One region of the Blautia ammoniilytica genome, then DNA from elsewhere that is predicted to be linked to it. Evidence: riboswitches for the same ligand, from Rfam matches in the RefSeq annotation. Region 1 holds a riboswitch; the other holds the start of a gene.
The links. Region 1 has a riboswitch for cobalamin ahead of OCV61_RS03855 (leucine-rich repeat domain-containing protein). Riboswitches for the same ligand answer to the same signal wherever they lie in the genome.
Positions count from the first base shown of each region.

Region 2: it holds a riboswitch for cobalamin, as region 1 does, so the genes downstream of both, OCV61_RS11530 (hypothetical protein) here and OCV61_RS03855 (leucine-rich repeat domain-containing protein) in region 1, are expected to answer to the same signal.

Region 1 is NZ_JAOQJL010000005.1:100,510-108,502, forward strand. Features, by position in the region: gene OCV61_RS03850 (DUF4430 domain-containing protein) at 1-1,419, opposite strand, end outside; cobalamin riboswitch at 1,841-2,044, shown strand; gene OCV61_RS03855 (leucine-rich repeat domain-containing protein) at 2,216-3,049, shown strand; gene OCV61_RS03860 (helix-turn-helix domain-containing protein) at 3,283-3,495, opposite strand; gene OCV61_RS03865 (energy-coupling factor ABC transporter ATP-binding protein) at 3,822-4,490, opposite strand; gene OCV61_RS03870 (energy-coupling factor transporter transmembrane component T family protein) at 4,597-5,412, opposite strand; gene cbiM (cobalt transporter CbiM) at 5,415-6,419, opposite strand; gene OCV61_RS03880 (AEC family transporter) at 6,733-7,683, opposite strand; gene OCV61_RS03885 (chromate transporter) at 7,712-7,993, opposite strand, start outside.
Region 2 is NZ_JAOQJL010000022.1:25,802-33,794, reverse strand. Features, by position in the region: gene OCV61_RS11535 (Ig-like domain-containing protein) at 1-1,336, opposite strand, end outside; gene OCV61_RS11530 (hypothetical protein) at 1,373-1,600, opposite strand; cobalamin riboswitch at 1,920-2,109, opposite strand; gene OCV61_RS11525 (DegV family protein) at 2,227-3,105, opposite strand; gene OCV61_RS11520 (TetR/AcrR family transcriptional regulator) at 3,407-3,943, shown strand; gene OCV61_RS11515 (COG2426 family protein) at 4,073-4,549, shown strand; gene OCV61_RS11510 (flavodoxin family protein) at 4,603-5,169, shown strand; gene OCV61_RS11505 (ABC transporter ATP-binding protein) at 5,330-6,433, shown strand; gene OCV61_RS11500 (carbohydrate ABC transporter permease) at 6,446-7,336, shown strand; gene OCV61_RS11495 (carbohydrate ABC transporter permease) at 7,339-7,993, shown strand, end outside.

The DNA of each region.
Region 1 (7,993 bases):
TACGTTCACATTCTGCACGATTGCACCTGCCGTCAGGGAAGCAAAGACAGCTCCGGCCTGTTCAAATGTAATGGTATGGCCCTTACCATCCAGTACACCTGCAAAAGCCTCATAATTCATGTAATCAGAAACAGCCATATAACCGCTGTCAATGGTAATGTCCTGTGTTAAAACAAAATATTTTCCTTTTGCATTGGCCATCTTTGCAAAATCTGCCTGAGATGCAATCGGTGTTGCATTTTCCGGAATGGATACCGGCTTTACAATTGTCTCTTTTTTCAGCCCTGCGATAGCCTTTGTAATCTTATCTGCAGCACTGTTGATCTCTTCCTGAGAGGCTTCTGTCTGTTCTTTTAATGCATTCCCTTCTGCCACCGCATCTTCCAGTGCCTTCCAGGTATCTGCTTTATACTCTTCTTTATTTAAGACTCCTGCCTGTTCCAGTGCACTGTCAAGGGCTGCCCAGCTTACCTCTGCCACTCCCTCTTTCAGAACCGGATAGCTGCCCTCTGCATATGCAAACACATAACCGGTTCCTGCAATTGCTGTATTAAGAAGAGCAACAATCCCTTCACTCTTCATTTCTGCATCCGTCTTGCTGGCACAATTTGTCTGCTGTAATTCTGGTTTATTTATTCCAAACGCATCCAAAGAATTTATAAAATAACAGTTGCTGACCTTGGATTCTGCTGAATTGTTATAGGATGCAATACCATGCACCATCATATAAGAATCTCCACTGCCTGCAAAGTAACAGTTCTGTATGGTTCCTCCGGTCATTTTTCCTACCAGTCCGCCTACCTCAGACATGAAACCATCATCCTTAATACCTACAACAGAATAGCTGTTACGTAATGTTCCGGTAAGAGTATCTGCGATTACTCCTTTATGATCCTCAGATACAGTAACACTTCCCTTTACTCCCAGGTTCTGGATCGTTCCGGATACATTCACTGCCAGTGCACTGCCTGACAGTGTGATGGTATGCCCCTGTCCATCCAGGGTTCCTGCCAGGTTCTTGATCTGCTGGCCATTTGATAAAGTAATATCCTTCTCCAGTTTATATGTATCGCCTGCCAGGATCTCTGTTGGGAATTCAGAAGCATCTGCATCCTGTACCATGGTTTCCCCATCATACAGATCTGTCTGGGCATCCTCTGTTCCGTCCTGGAACAGTTCCTCATCCTCTGATCCTGCTACTTCCTGTGGCTCATCCACAAACTCATCTGCAGTAACTTCTTCATAGTCTGTTGCTTCCCCTGCAGTATCATCCGCATCTATCACATCCACTACCTGTGCCGGCAGTTCCGATGTGAGAAGCGCTTCTGACTCTGCCAGGGCGATCATCGGCTCGTTAAGGGATAACAAACCGATCATCACAATACTGAGTAACTGCTTTACATACTTTTTGTTCCTCATTCCATTCCTCTCCTTGTTTTTATTCGTTTTTTATTCAGACAAAATCAGATTTCGGTTCCTTATCCACATGGCCTTTGGCTCATTATCCGCAAAAATAAAAACAGGTAACAAGCCTCCCCTTATTTATAGAGGAAACTTCGTTACCTGATAGTCATTCGTCATGCAGAATTGATTTACCTTATTTTACAGATATCCGACCGCCGACTTTACGGCAATGCACCTTCCTGTATCAGAATTTCACTGATTCTCAAAACATCTGTACTTCTCTATTCTATTTTGTCCCACTGGTTTGTGATTATATGGTACATTTTCCAGTCTGTCAAGCCTTTAACATTTTTTTTAATAACCTTTCACAAATTTTTCTATTTTCCTTGCCTTTTCTTCATTTATCCCTTATATTAGAAATAACTGAATAACTTAAACTAATTACCGGTTTTAAGTTCTGTATGCCATGGTATGTCTGATACCAGGTATACAGCCAAGAGGGAATCAGGTGAGAATCCTGGACAGTCGTGCTGCTGTATACGTGCAGTTACTGCTCATATCCATTGCAGATTTTCTGTGAGAAGGCGGACAGTGACGTTACTGCGTAAGTCAGAATACCTGCTTAAAGCTCCTGCCATTACCTACACGCAATGGGGATATGGAGAGGTGGTTTTATTTGTGTACCATTCTCTCTGACCTTTCTTCTGCGGCGGTAATCCAGGCATGCCCTATATATCCGGTAAATGTCTATTGATCTATTATGACTTCGTTGCGGAAGAAGCCTTTTTTCATCTTGCAAAGGAGTTTTTTTATGTATTACAGTACAACATCTGCCAATCATCGTATTATTACCAGAAACAATGTCTGTCGTTATCTTTCTCAAAACACACGCATTCCGGATCATATTTACGGGATTGCGACAGAAGCTTTTCAAAAAAAAGCCATCATCCGTACTATTCAATTTCCAAAATCACTCCACAGGATCGGTGCCAGAGCCTTTCTTGGATGTAATTCCCTTCAGGAAATCACCTTGCCTGACCAGGTCACACAGATCGGACCAGGCGCATTTTCCAAATGTGATTCTCTTTTGCAGGCCAATATACCAGGATCCCTGGATGATCTTCCACAAGGGCTTTTCCTGGAAAGCCGTAAACTGCACACTGTATATTTTCATCCTGACAGCCAGATCCGGACAATCCGCAAAAACACCTTTTGGGAATGCAAATCATTGTCATCCCTGGTATTACCGGACAGTGTAACCAATATTGATGACCGTGCTTTCTACCGGTGCCGCTCCCTGCAGACCATATCTTTTCCCCAAAATCTGAAACGGATCGGTGAACAGGCTTTTTATTTCTGCAATTTTGCTTCCTTGGAGCTTCCGGATTCCCTGGAAATCCTGGATAACAGTGCTTTTTTCAAATGCAATAACCTGGAACATGTACGTCTTCCCCAGAATGTACGCCACATTGGAAAATGGGTATTCCATGGCTGCAACCGGCTGAAATACCTGGAAATCCGGCATGATCCTGAATTTATAGGAGACTGGATCATAAACCGTTCTTCCACTATCCGGTGTTATCGCAATTCCAAGGCAGACCAGTATTGCCGGGAATCCGGCTTCAAAGTAGAATATCTGGATTGATTTTTCTCATATTTATCCACTGATGCAACCCTGAGTGCTTGTGCAAAATCTTCTTGATGAAGTCTGCACGGAACCGGCAAGCCATTAATTACTTTATTACTTGATATTTCCTACAATTTCTCCAACAAATTCATTTTCGCCTTTGATTTCAATTTCAAGTCGAGCTGTTACTCACCACCTGAAAGAGGTGGGAGTCTTCTCGACTGAGATAAACTGCTAATGTTCTCATCATTTTATCCTCGTTGCTCTACTAATAAGTCTAATCCTAAAATATTAATTAGCCGGATTGTTTTTTCAATTTCAGCTGTAGGTTTTCCGCGTTCCAAATCAGAAATAAAAGTAACAGAAAGACCTGTGAAATCAGATAAATATGATTGTGTATAATTTAATTCTTTTCTTCTTTCACGAATCGCTTGACCTAATGATTTTGAGTCTGTAATTTTCATAGTCCATCTCCTTACTATGCCGTACGGCAAAAATACTTGTTTTAAGTATATTATTAGCCGTACGGCTGTGTCAATAAGATTTCTTTAACTTTCTGAAATCAGGATATTTTGAAGCTGTACATAAAGTTTCAATATACGACTATTTTTTCCCAATACAAAATCAGGTTTCTTCCTGGTTTCCTCTGCTATTACTTCCGTTTTCTGGCTGCCTTACATACTTCCAGAAGGTGTTCTCCAATGGTGTCCTGTATGATTACCTCCGCATATTGATGCACATTTAATTCAACCCATAAAAAAGTACTTCCGATTCCACCGGAAGTACTTTTTTATATCATATTTAGCTCATGGTCTTCATTCATAAGTGCAAACCTGGTTCCCAAAAGTTCAGCCAGCTGCCGGTTATGTGTAATTGTGATCAATGTCTTTCCAGCCTTATGAAAGTTCTGTAGAAACTCTATCAACATGTCCTGGGTCTTTTCATCCAATCCTGCCAAAGGTTCATCCAGAATCAGCACCTCAGGATTCAAAGAAATAATACATGCAAGAGAGACTTTACGTTTTTCTCCCCCACTCAGATGATAAGGCGGTCTTTCTCTTAATTTCTCTATTCCAAATAACTTCAGACAATCTTCTGTGCGCTCATGAACTTCTGCTTCTGACAGTCCCATCTGGACTGGTCCAAATGCAATCTCTTCTTCTACACTTCCACAAAATAATTGGGTATCCGCATTTTGAAACACATATCCCATCTGCTGATGAAACCATTTTGCAAACTTTCTGTCCTTCAGTGCTTTCTCTGTAATTGCATGTCCCTTATAAAGATACTCTCCCTCCGAAGGAAAAATGATCCCATTCAACAGCTTGATAAGAGTAGATTTTCCACATCCGTTTGGTCCCTGAACAATTACAGAATCTCCTTTTTCAATATGAAGGTCAATATATCTAAGGGCTATTTCATTCTCATATGCAAAACACACTTTTTCCAGATCAATCATGTCTATCTCCTCTCAATTTAACTCCAAAATACTCTCGCAGATATTTTGTACTATTCTATCCGCTCACAGTAAATGCCGATCTGCCAGATTCACTTTAAAGTTCTTCTCAGCTAAGGTATATATACAAAGCTGCACATCCCACCATTACCAAAATATACATCAGATCGATCAGACTGTATTTCTGCTTATGTCTTATTTCATACTCGCCCGTAAATCCCCGACAGCACATAGCTGCATACATTTCTTCTTCCATTTCACTTGCTTTAAGAAATGTAATTCCAAGCACACCCGAAAAAGCTCTTGCCTTATCCGGATTTTTACCTACAGATCTCAAGCAGACTGACCGCAGAACATCCATACATATCTCTCCCAGAACAGAAATATATTTCAATGTTATATCCAGGGTAAAAATGAATATCGTCGGTATTCTAAAGCTTCTCATGCTGCCTGTCAGTTTATTCCACGATGTGCCTGATGACAATATCCCCACCAATGTTACCGATACATATACTCTCGCTGTTATATTTGCCAGAGCTTGTGGATTTCCCATAAATACAGCAGGCAAAAGAAGAAGTATCGAAATCAGAACTGCTCCTGCTGTTCCATTTAAGATCTGTCTGATGGCTGCAGCTGAAAAAAAAGCCAGACGAACAGTCACTGCAGCACACATGATCAATACAAACAGATAATTTCGTGCTGAAGCTGTCAGAATTATAAAGAATATCGTATAAAACAATTTAAGAGAAGGAGCAGCAGAAAATCTGCTGTCCTTCCCTTCATTAAATCTAAATTTTGCAAGTACAGACAATACAGATTTCGTGCTTTTGATCAGAAAGGATTCTCTGTCATTTGCAGGGATGTACTCTTCCTGCCCACACATCCACGCCGGAATCTCTGTTATCTCTGTTCTGTCATTATCCATTCTTATGCCGCTTTCTTTTTGAAATCAACCTTGTCCTTCATAAGAGAAGAAACGATCTTAAAAAAGATCACCAGTATTGCCACGCCTACAACAGCAGAAAGTATATATCCTGTCCATTCCGGCATACCGGCCATCGAATAATCCGGGAACAAGGTCGAAAGCTCAAATCCACTTTTCATTCCTGATGGTGTATACCCAAGCTTTACACCTCCACTGACAAGCGTTGCCATTTCATCAACACCCCATTCGCCCCAGGCTGTACCTGTGGCAAGAAGACCAATCGGTGTCAGTACGATAAGCACTGCGGTCAATGCGTACAACGGTTTAAAAGAAGTCTTATCCGGAACTGCATCCAATGCGGAAGGAGATACTTTTTCTACAAATGCCAACACTACTACTGTCAGCACAATCTCTGCCAGACCAAATAAAGTGATATGTCCGATCATCATCGCCGGTATAGACACACTTAGAGGATATGGACAATAAAGCGCCTGTCCCGCCGCATCTTTAAATAACAAAGGCTGTATTCCAAATTCAACAGCTGCGCAAAAAGCAGCTGCGTTGATCCCCACATAGGAGCCGATTGCAGCACTAAGTTTACGCTTTCCTGTCTTTTTCAGAAGCAATTTATACAGGAAATATCCCAGATAAGGCAGTACAAAAGCCATATTAAAGCAATTCGCTCCAAATGCGAGAATCCCTCCATCACCAAAAAGCAATGCCTGTATCAGCAACGCAATAGATACTGATATACATCCTGCTGACGGACTTCCTGTGAGAATTGCAATAAGCGTTCCTCCTACTGCATGCCCTGTAGTACCTCCCGGAAGTGGTACATTAAACATCATTCCAAGGAATGAAAAAGCAGCGCCAATACCAAGAAGCGGCATTTTTTCCTTTGGTATTTCCTTTCTTACTTTGTTGATTGAATACCCCCATGCAGGAACCATGGCTGCTGCCATAACTGCACAGGTTGATGGGCTTAAATAGTTCTCAGGTATATGCATAATATACTTCCTTTCCCTGTGAAAACTTTATTTTATTTGGTGCGCGCCTCTTAATCGGCTATATTGTAGCACCACATTAAAGTGCCAACAACCCACCCCAGGGGATAAGAAAGCATTCCAATCTGTTATATATGCCTGTTATTTTTTCATAGGTGGCAGCTGCTGTCCCATGAATATCCTATTTCTTTCGCTATTTTTCGGCTATATCAATATCTAATATATCACCCACAAGTCCCGTCCTTGCAAGCATTGCTGACGCATTTTGAACCATCCCACTGCTGTGATCTTTTTCTTCCCTGATACAGCGGTAATCCTAATAAATAATCAACGCCAGCACCATATATACCAGAATTGACACAATACAGTACAAGGAATTTGTAGTAGATACATATGCACTGCTTTCTTTTTTATTCAGGAATGTCTGCATACTGAAAGTAGCTGGTGCAGACATATACAGAATGATGGCCAGATCCATAAGCTGTGAACTTCCTATAAGAAAATGGACAGCAAGAAGAACCCCTGCCATCATCACCGCCTGGACGCAAACGCGAAGTACAATTGTCTTTATACATGGTCTGATCAGTTCTCGGGTCAGCTCCATACTGTACCCTACCACAAGAAGGATCATGGAAGTTACAGAAGTGGTAAGAATATTTTCAACGCTAAGATAAACACCTCCAAAAAAGCTTTCAACAAGCCTTGAAATGATCCCGGTTAATCCGGCTGCAATTCCCAAAACGCTGGCTACAAATGCAGGAGTTTTTACTGCACTGAAAAACAGTGCCTTTGCACTAATCTTTCCTCCATTTTCAGTCTGTCCCAGCATTCCCATATATACACTGAAGCCAAACAGCAGTCCTGCAATATCCAATACAGCAATCTGGGAAAGATGTTCACTGCCGCACAAACTGGTATATAGTGGATAGGCCATCATTCCCCCTTCGTATACACAGACCATGTAGGGCAGATATTTTTTATATGGCTCTTCCAATAATGGTTTCAGTAAAAATCCAACCGAAAAAGAAATCAGCAGCATCACAAACATGATCCCTACCAGCATACCGATTTTTCCTGTATACTCTGCTGTTGCCAGCGCATGGAAAATAGCCACAGGCAGCATAATATTTGTAACCAGACTTTTTATGTTGTCAATACCGCTTTGTGTTAATACATTCTTCTTTCTGCACCAGATGCCAAGCAGGATCATAACCAGCACAGGCATAATAATTTCCAGAACCTTCATCTCATACACTTCCTTCCTCATATCCTTCCTTTTGTTTATGGCAGCTTGTTCACACACCTGCAATCATAGAAAAAACCACATTTGCTACTCCGCACAACACCATGACTAATATAGGATTTACCTTAAACTTCCGTAACAGCACCAATGCGATCCCAAAAAACACCATCATCCGTACACATATATTTTGTCTTATAAGCTGTATCGTTCCGTTGACAAAAAAAGAAGAAATCAGGATGGTCACTCCCGCTTTCGCAATCATAGCTACAACTGCCGGGCGAAGAGAAGCCAAGGTTCCCTGAAACACAGATACATTTTGATATTTTGTATAAAG
Region 2 (7,993 bases), on a different contig from region 1:
TATACCCTTCGCTTTGTGCCTGAACAGTATATTTCTGTCCGGATTTCAGCTGATAGATGCCTTCTGTACCTGTCACTTCTTCCTTTGTGGTATTGTTTGTGACTGTGATCTGTGCTTCCGGAATCACCTCACCAGTCTTACTGTTTACTGCGCGGAAAGTCACCTGACAGGTATCTGGTTTTGCTGCAAGCACAAGCTCGTATTTGTACTCAGCCAGAGGATGTGCACTGTTATCATTAATGGCTGCATCCTCCACTGAAGGATCATACAGCTTCAGTGTGGCAGTTACCTGCTGCTCCTGGGTTCTCTTTGATGTATCCAGACTATACGTCTGGGATTTTGCAGGCTGCTGTTTAACAGTAGACTTAAAAATGCTCCAGTCTGAGAAGAACCATCCGCTCTTATACTCTTTTACACTTGGTCTTTTCAGGCTGATGCCAGAAACAGCACTCTTGTAGCTGTTGTAATATGCAACATGATAGGTGCTTCCGTCTTTTGTAACACCGTCTGTTGTGGAAATCACATCATCCACATAATTCCTGTAAAGGAATTTTGCAGCCTCAGCAGCCTGATTCGGTGCCTGAACTTCATCGCTTACCTTGGTTACTGAAGAAGAAAGGATCTTCACATAATGGTCTGTCCAGGTTTTATCTGTTTTTCGGGCTGCCACCTGGAATAAGGTATCCAGCTTATCTACAGCCAACGGCCAGAAAATATGCTTTGTACCATCCTCCGATGGTCTGTAAGCGATCAGCTTATCATCCTTTTCATTGACTGCATCCAGTGCATCCCCCACATACAGTCTGTCATAATCCCCGTTTTTCAGTGTGACAACTGCATCAATCTCTCCATCCTTTACAAGCAGGGTGCAGGCTTCTGCCGGAAATCCGCTATCTGCCTTTACAGCTGCCTGGTAGGTACCATCCTCCAGTCTGTCCGGAGCTGGCGTTACCATAGGCACATTCAGCTTAATATGAATGGTATAAGTAATATCATGAGCAGCTGTCATTGCCACAGTAGTTCCTGTGATCTCCATATCCTGGTTGAGAACAGCAGGAACCTGAAAAACAGATCCTGTATATTCTGTACCTGAAACCGGCAGATACTCATCTCCATCTACAACCAGTTTATTATAGCTGCTGCTGGAAAAAACCACTGTTGCAGTTACTTTTCCTCTTGTAATGGTCACCTTCGGGCAGGTAATCGTAACTTTTCCTGAACCGCCTTGGAAAGTAAAGGATTCTGGAGTATAGGTTCCGTCCTGATATTTTTCTGCAGAACTGGCAGCCAGCAGAAGGTCATCCTGTACATATTCCTCTGTATTACCATCTGTCAACTCGAAAGACGCATCCCCGGTATCCGGATCAGAAGGTTATTCACCGCTGGTAAATACATCCTCCACATCCTCTGCTTCTCCCAGATCAGCCTGGTCCTGCACATCGGATACATCAGCGTCAGATTCCTCCTCGGTCACATCCTGAACAGCCTGTACCTCTGCATCTGCTGAAAAATCCTCTGCTGCAAATGCAGGAGATACAGATGTTACGGTCATTGCTCCTGTTAGCAAAAGTGCTAAAAGAGCATTTGACTTTTTCCTCATTGCTACTTCCTCCTTTGATAAAATTAGGTACTCGCTGCTTGTAGAGGCAGGAGTCCGCTTACATCGGATATACACGTTTCTGTGCTTTGCGTGGAATTTTAGTGAAATAGGAACATTACAAAGTAATCTCCTCTTACACACAAAAAAGCCTGCTTTCATTTGAAAACAGACTTCCTTCAATCCTTAATCTTTCTCTGTGGTATTTAAGCTGCAATAGGGGATTTATTGCAATACAAAAATACTTGTACCAGGGCGCATAAAAATCCCCCTGCCACCTTTTGATCTGATTATTTGAGTGAAAGTGCTTTCATCGGAAGTTTTTCATCGGATATTTCCAGCAGGTTTCCTGGCTTACAGTTCATCGCTTTGCCCCCTTCTCAGACTGTCGTCCAATGGATTTACTGGCATTGCTCCCTGCTTACAGTGACCGGATCGCTCAGGATTTCCACCTGATTCTCTTTTACCCTTCACAGTTAATCTGCGTAGGCACTGAAAACATATATATTCATATCATATGATAGCAACTTCTAACCAAAAATCAAGTCATAAAACCAAATTTTATATATAAATTTACGGTCATTTAAAAATGTAAGTAATTACACGGATTGTTCCGTACTGTGCACATTTTAACTAATGGATGGATCCTGTACAATGCTGAATCCCATACCGTATACTCCCGGGCCGGTGTGGCTACCTACACTGAAGGACAAATGATCGTAATAAACCTGTACCTCAGGGAACATCTCCTGGAGCATAGCCTGCCATTCTCTGGACTCTTCCAGACTCAGACCTGACCCTGCTGCCCCGATCCTTACATATTTAGAATCGATCCCTGGAAAACGTTTTTCCAGATCCTCTTTCAGTGCCTTCAGCATGATGGCTTTTGCCTTCTTCATGCCTCGTGTTTTGGCAAAAGCATCCAGCTTCTCTCCCTGGATCGTAAGTACCGGCTTGATATGAAACACAGTACCAAGAGCGGCAGCTGCAGGCGTGATCCTGCCTCCCTTTTTCAGATATTTCAGATCATCAACTGCAAGAAAAATGCTGGAATCATAGGCTCTTTTTTCCAGATCCTCACGGATCTCTCTGGCAGATCTGCCCTCGTTTGCCATATGCAGTGCTTCCATTACAGCAATACGCATAGTAACAGAAATACGATGGTTATCTGCTACCTGTACCTTTCCCTGGAAATCCTCTGCAAGTCCAATGGCAGTAGCACAGGAACTGCTTAAACCACTGGACATGGGAATATGGATGATCTCATCATAACCCTTAGACAGGATTTGCTTCCACATATCCATCACATCACCAGGGGAAGGCTGGGATGTAGATACATCATGACCTTCTATAAGACTTTCATAAAAAAAGCGTTGCTCCAGATTGATTCCTTCATAATATGTTTGTTCGTTAATGATCACCGGCATAGGAAGTAAAAATATCCCCAGCCTGTCTGCTTCTTCTTTAGTGATACCGCTGTTACTGTCTGTCATTACGGCAGTTTTCATACCTTAAGCTCCCTTCCAAAACCCTTCTGCTCTCTCCACCAGGAAGATTACTCTTCTCTAAGGAGTAAGTTATCATAGGTTTAACTTCTCATCTAACATCTTGCAAATTTTCCTGCTTTCGATATAATCAAAATAATCCTAACTGTTCAGTACCTTGCAATTATCTATCAGGAAAATGCATTCCAAAACACCTTCGGTGCTGGCTTTTGATTACAATAATCACATGTGACGAATTGTAACACTTTCCAAATAAAGATTCAATTCTTTTTTTCAAACTGTGACAATGTAAGGAGATTTGTTCATGAACATCCATAAAAAGAACCCATCCAACTTATTAGCGCGGAAGTGTATTGCAGCTGCCCTTAGTCAACTTCTGAAAGAAAAGAGTTTTTCTTCCATCACGGTTTCCGAACTTACCAAGAAAGCTGGTGTTTCCAGAATGACCTATTACCGGAATTACTCTTCCAAGGAAGATATTTTTGAAGCCTACCTGGAGGATGCCCTGATCTTCTATGATAAAGATATCCAAGCCCTTCCCATTAAGGGAAATTACTATGATGCATCCAATCTGACCCATTATTTTACCTACGTTAAAAAACACCATGAATTTCTGGACAATCTTTTCAAATGCGGATATGGTCACCTTTTCCTGAATGCCATTGATCAATATGTAATGTATCGCTGGAAGAAAGAGGATGACAGCCTGGACCATATTTACAGACTTCATGCTTTCAGCGGTGCACTTTACAATTCCTACATCCACTGGTCTTTGGGTGGTGCCAGAGAATCTCCTGAAGAAATGGCAAAGGCACTTCGCCTTGTATTCGCAGACACATAAGGCTGATCCTGCCCCTTTTCACTTGAAAATTCACTGTCCCTGGCGTATAATAGCGGTCAGATAATCATAAAGGAAAAGACTGCTGCCACACAGATCTTTGGCAGAAAATATTATGAAAAGGAGATTTCCATGAAAAATTATCTTATTGTGTTTCTGATTTCCATGCTTCCCCTGATCGAGCTTCGAGGTGCCATTCCTTATGCTGTTGGATTTGGTCTTCCTCTTGTGCCATCCTACATCATTGCAATTATCGGGAACATGCTTCCTGTGCCATTTATTTATCTGTTTGCCCGTAAGATCCTGATCTGGGGAAAGGATAAACCAGTGATCGGTAAGTTTTTCACTTTTTGCCTTGAAAAAGGTGAAAAAGGCGGGAAAAAGCTTCAGGAAAAAGCTGGAAGAGGACTTTTTATTGCGCTTATGCTTTTCGTAGGCATCCCACTTCCTGGTACAGGTGCATGGACCGGTACCCTTGCAGCCAGTCTTCTTGACATGGATTTTAAATCCAGTGTTCTGGCAGTTATGCTGGGTGTATTGATTGCAAGTGTGATCATGGGTGCTGCCAGTGCCGGTCTGTTTGGTGCTGCAGGTGCTATTTTCAGTTAAGAACAGAGACTATAAATATTTTGCTACTATATGTAAGAAAGGATGTATCACAAATGAAAGTTTTACTTTTAAATGGCAGTCCAAGAAAAGAAGGCTGTACTTACACCGCACTTTGTGAAGTAGCCGGCGTTTTAAATGCAAATGGCATTGAAACAGAGATTTTCCAGGCTGGAGATCCTTCCCAGGAAAACGTAAAAGCTGCTGCTCAGAAATTAAAAGAATCCGATGGACTTGTAGTTGGCTCCCCAGTATATTGGGCTTCCCCAAGCGGACAGATCATCCAGTTTATGGATAAGCTTTGCTCCCTTGCAGGCAAAGATCTGCTGTTCAAGCCTGCTGCAGCTGTTGCATCTGCCAGAAGAGCCGGCACCACCGCTACCCTGGACGTACTGCTGAAATATTTCTCCTATCACCAAATGCCAGTGGTTTCTTCCAATTATTGGCCTATGGTTCACGGCAATACCCCGGATGAAGTACGTAAAGATGCAGAAGGTCTTCAGATCATGCGTAATCTGGGTCAGAATATGACCTGGCTTTTAAATTGTATTGAGGCAGGCAAAAAAGCAGGGATCCACCACCCGGAAACAGAAAAGAAGATAATGACCAACTTTATCCGATAATGTGATCTGTATATCAGCAAAGATCCATATATCAGGTATTTGAAAAAAGGGAATGTTGTATGCACACAACCTTCCCTTTCTTTTCATATTTATAACTGTTCCGTACATTTACAATATTATCCGGACAGTTACCCACATTTTTCTACAGGAGAGTTCCCATATGAAAATCATCTTAAAAAACATTACCAAAACCTTTCCTTCCAGATCACGCCGCGTCCATACTCCGGTTACTGCTGTGGATCATTTCAGCTTTGAGATTCCGGACGGACAGCTGATCGGACTTTTAGGACCTTCCGGCTGCGGCAAAAGCACTACCCTGAATATGATCTGCGGACTGGAAACACCTACAGAAGGACAGATTTTTTTCGGAGATCAGGATGTGACCAGCCTACCTCCTGAAAACCGTGGTGTAGGCATGGTCTTTCAGAACTATGCCCTTTACCCACATCTTACCGTACTGCAGAATATTCTCTTTCCCCTTCAGAATCTGAAAGGAAAAAACAAGCTGTCCAAGCAGGAAATGTTAAATCGTGCCCAGGAAGCTGCACGTCTGGTACAGATCCAGGAATTGATGGACCGTAAGCCAGGAGAGCTGTCCGGTGGGCAGCAGCAAAGGGTTGCCATTGCCCGGGCACTTGTAAAAATGCCTCATGTCCTTCTTCTAGATGAGCCCCTTTCCAACCTTGATGCCCGTCTCCGTCTCCAGACAAGAGAAGAGATCCGCAAGATCCAGAAGGCTACAAAGATCACCACTGTTTTCGTTACCCATGATCAGGAAGAAGCCATGAGTATTTCTGACTGTATCGTAGTAATGAAAGATGGCCTTGTGCAGCAGACCGGCAAGCCTCAGCAGGTATACGATGACCCCTGCAATCTTTTTGTTGCCAGATTTCTCGGAACTCCTCAGATCAATGTATTTAAAGGCTTCAGCAAAGACGGAGGCATTTATCTGAACGATCAAAAAATCCTTTCTGCAAAGAATCTGCCGGATCAGGAGCTATATATAGGGATCCGGCCGGAAGGATTTATCCTCAGGGAGGATGGACCTCTCTCCTGCCAGCTTTCGGGAATAGAAGTGATGGGCAGGGATATCAGTGTGGTATCCACACATCCGGCCTGCGAAAATCAGGCCATCCGATCCATTATCAGTGCAGAAAACAAGGTGGATCTTTCTTCTTCTGTGGTTCATTTTGCATTAAAACCAGGCAAGGTCTTTCTGTTTGACCGGGCGACCGACGCGCGGATCCCTGCAGATCTGGCATGACAGGAGGCAGCTATGAAAAAAAGAAATTATAAAGGCTGGCTGTACCTTCTGCCTGCCATATTATTCCTTGGCGTTTTTATGGTATATCCTCTCATCGATGTATTTATTTACTCCTTTGAAGAGGGTTATAACTCTGCCTCCCAGACCTATTATGGCACAGGCTTATATAATTATTCCTACGTGCTTCACGACACCTATTTTTTGCAGGCAGTGAAAAACACCTTTATCCTTGTGATCATCACCGTACCTTTGTCCACACTTTTGTCACTGCTGATCTCCATGGCAGTAAGCAGTATCAAGGCACTGAAAAACCTGTTCCAAACCGTTTATTTCCTGCCTTATGTGACCAACACTCTGGCAGTGGGACTTGTATTTATGATCCTTTTCAAAAAAACAGCCTACACAGACGGCCTGATCAACCTGATGCTGGCCTGGTTCGGCAAAGGGCCTGTGGATTTCATTGACGGCCCTTATTGGGCAAAAATGTTTGTGCTGTGCTTTTACACCATTTGGGTTGTTATGCCTTTTAAGGTCCTGATCCTGACAGGCGCCTTGGCTTCTGTAGACAAAAACTACTATAATGCAGCCCGGGTAGACGGCACTTCCAGATTCCGTACTTTTATAAGGATCACCCTTCCCATGATCTCACCTACGGTGTTTTATCTGGTGATCACCGGATTTATCGGTGCTTTTAAGGCCTATAGCGATGCAGTTGCCTTGTTTGGTACGGATCTGAACGCAGCAGGTATGAATACCATTGTAGGATATGTTTATGACATGCTATATGGCAATGGAGGCGGTTATCCATCCTATGCTTCAGCCGCAGCCATCATCCTTTTTGTGATCGTGCTCACCATCACCTGCATCAACCTGCTTGTAAGTTCCAGCAAAAAGAGGATATAACCATGAAAAATCAGATTGACTACATAAAAATCAAAGCTTCTGCCAGGCGCAGACGTAGATTCAGCCAGATATGCCTGTATACACTGCTTAGCATCTGGGGACTGATCGTACTTTTTCCATTTTACTGGATGCTTCTAACTTCAGTAAAAAATTATAATTCCTATAACAGTGAGCATATTCCCGCTTTCTTTACTCTGTCGCCTACCCTTCAGAACTATAAAGATGCATTTACCTCAGTTCCACTGGCACGGTATCTGGGAAACACCCTGTTTTTCACAATTGTAACCACAGGGATCATGATGATCGTGATCACATTGGCGGCCTTTGCTTTTGCCAGACTGTCCTTTCCAGGCAAAAACCTGATGTTCACCCTGTTTCTTTCCCTGATGATGATTCCCAATGAACTTGTGATCATCACCAACTTTGTTACGATCACAAACCTGGATATGCGTAATACCTTTGCCGGACTGATCCTGCCCTCTATCACATCGGTATTCTATATTTATCTGCTGAAAGAAAATTTCCAGCAGGTTCCAGACGAGCTGTACAGGGCAGCCAAGGTGGATGGTACATCAGATCTGAAATATCTTTGCAAAGTCATGATCCCCATCTGCAAGCCTACTATGGTTACCATTGGGGTACTGAAAGTGATCGAGT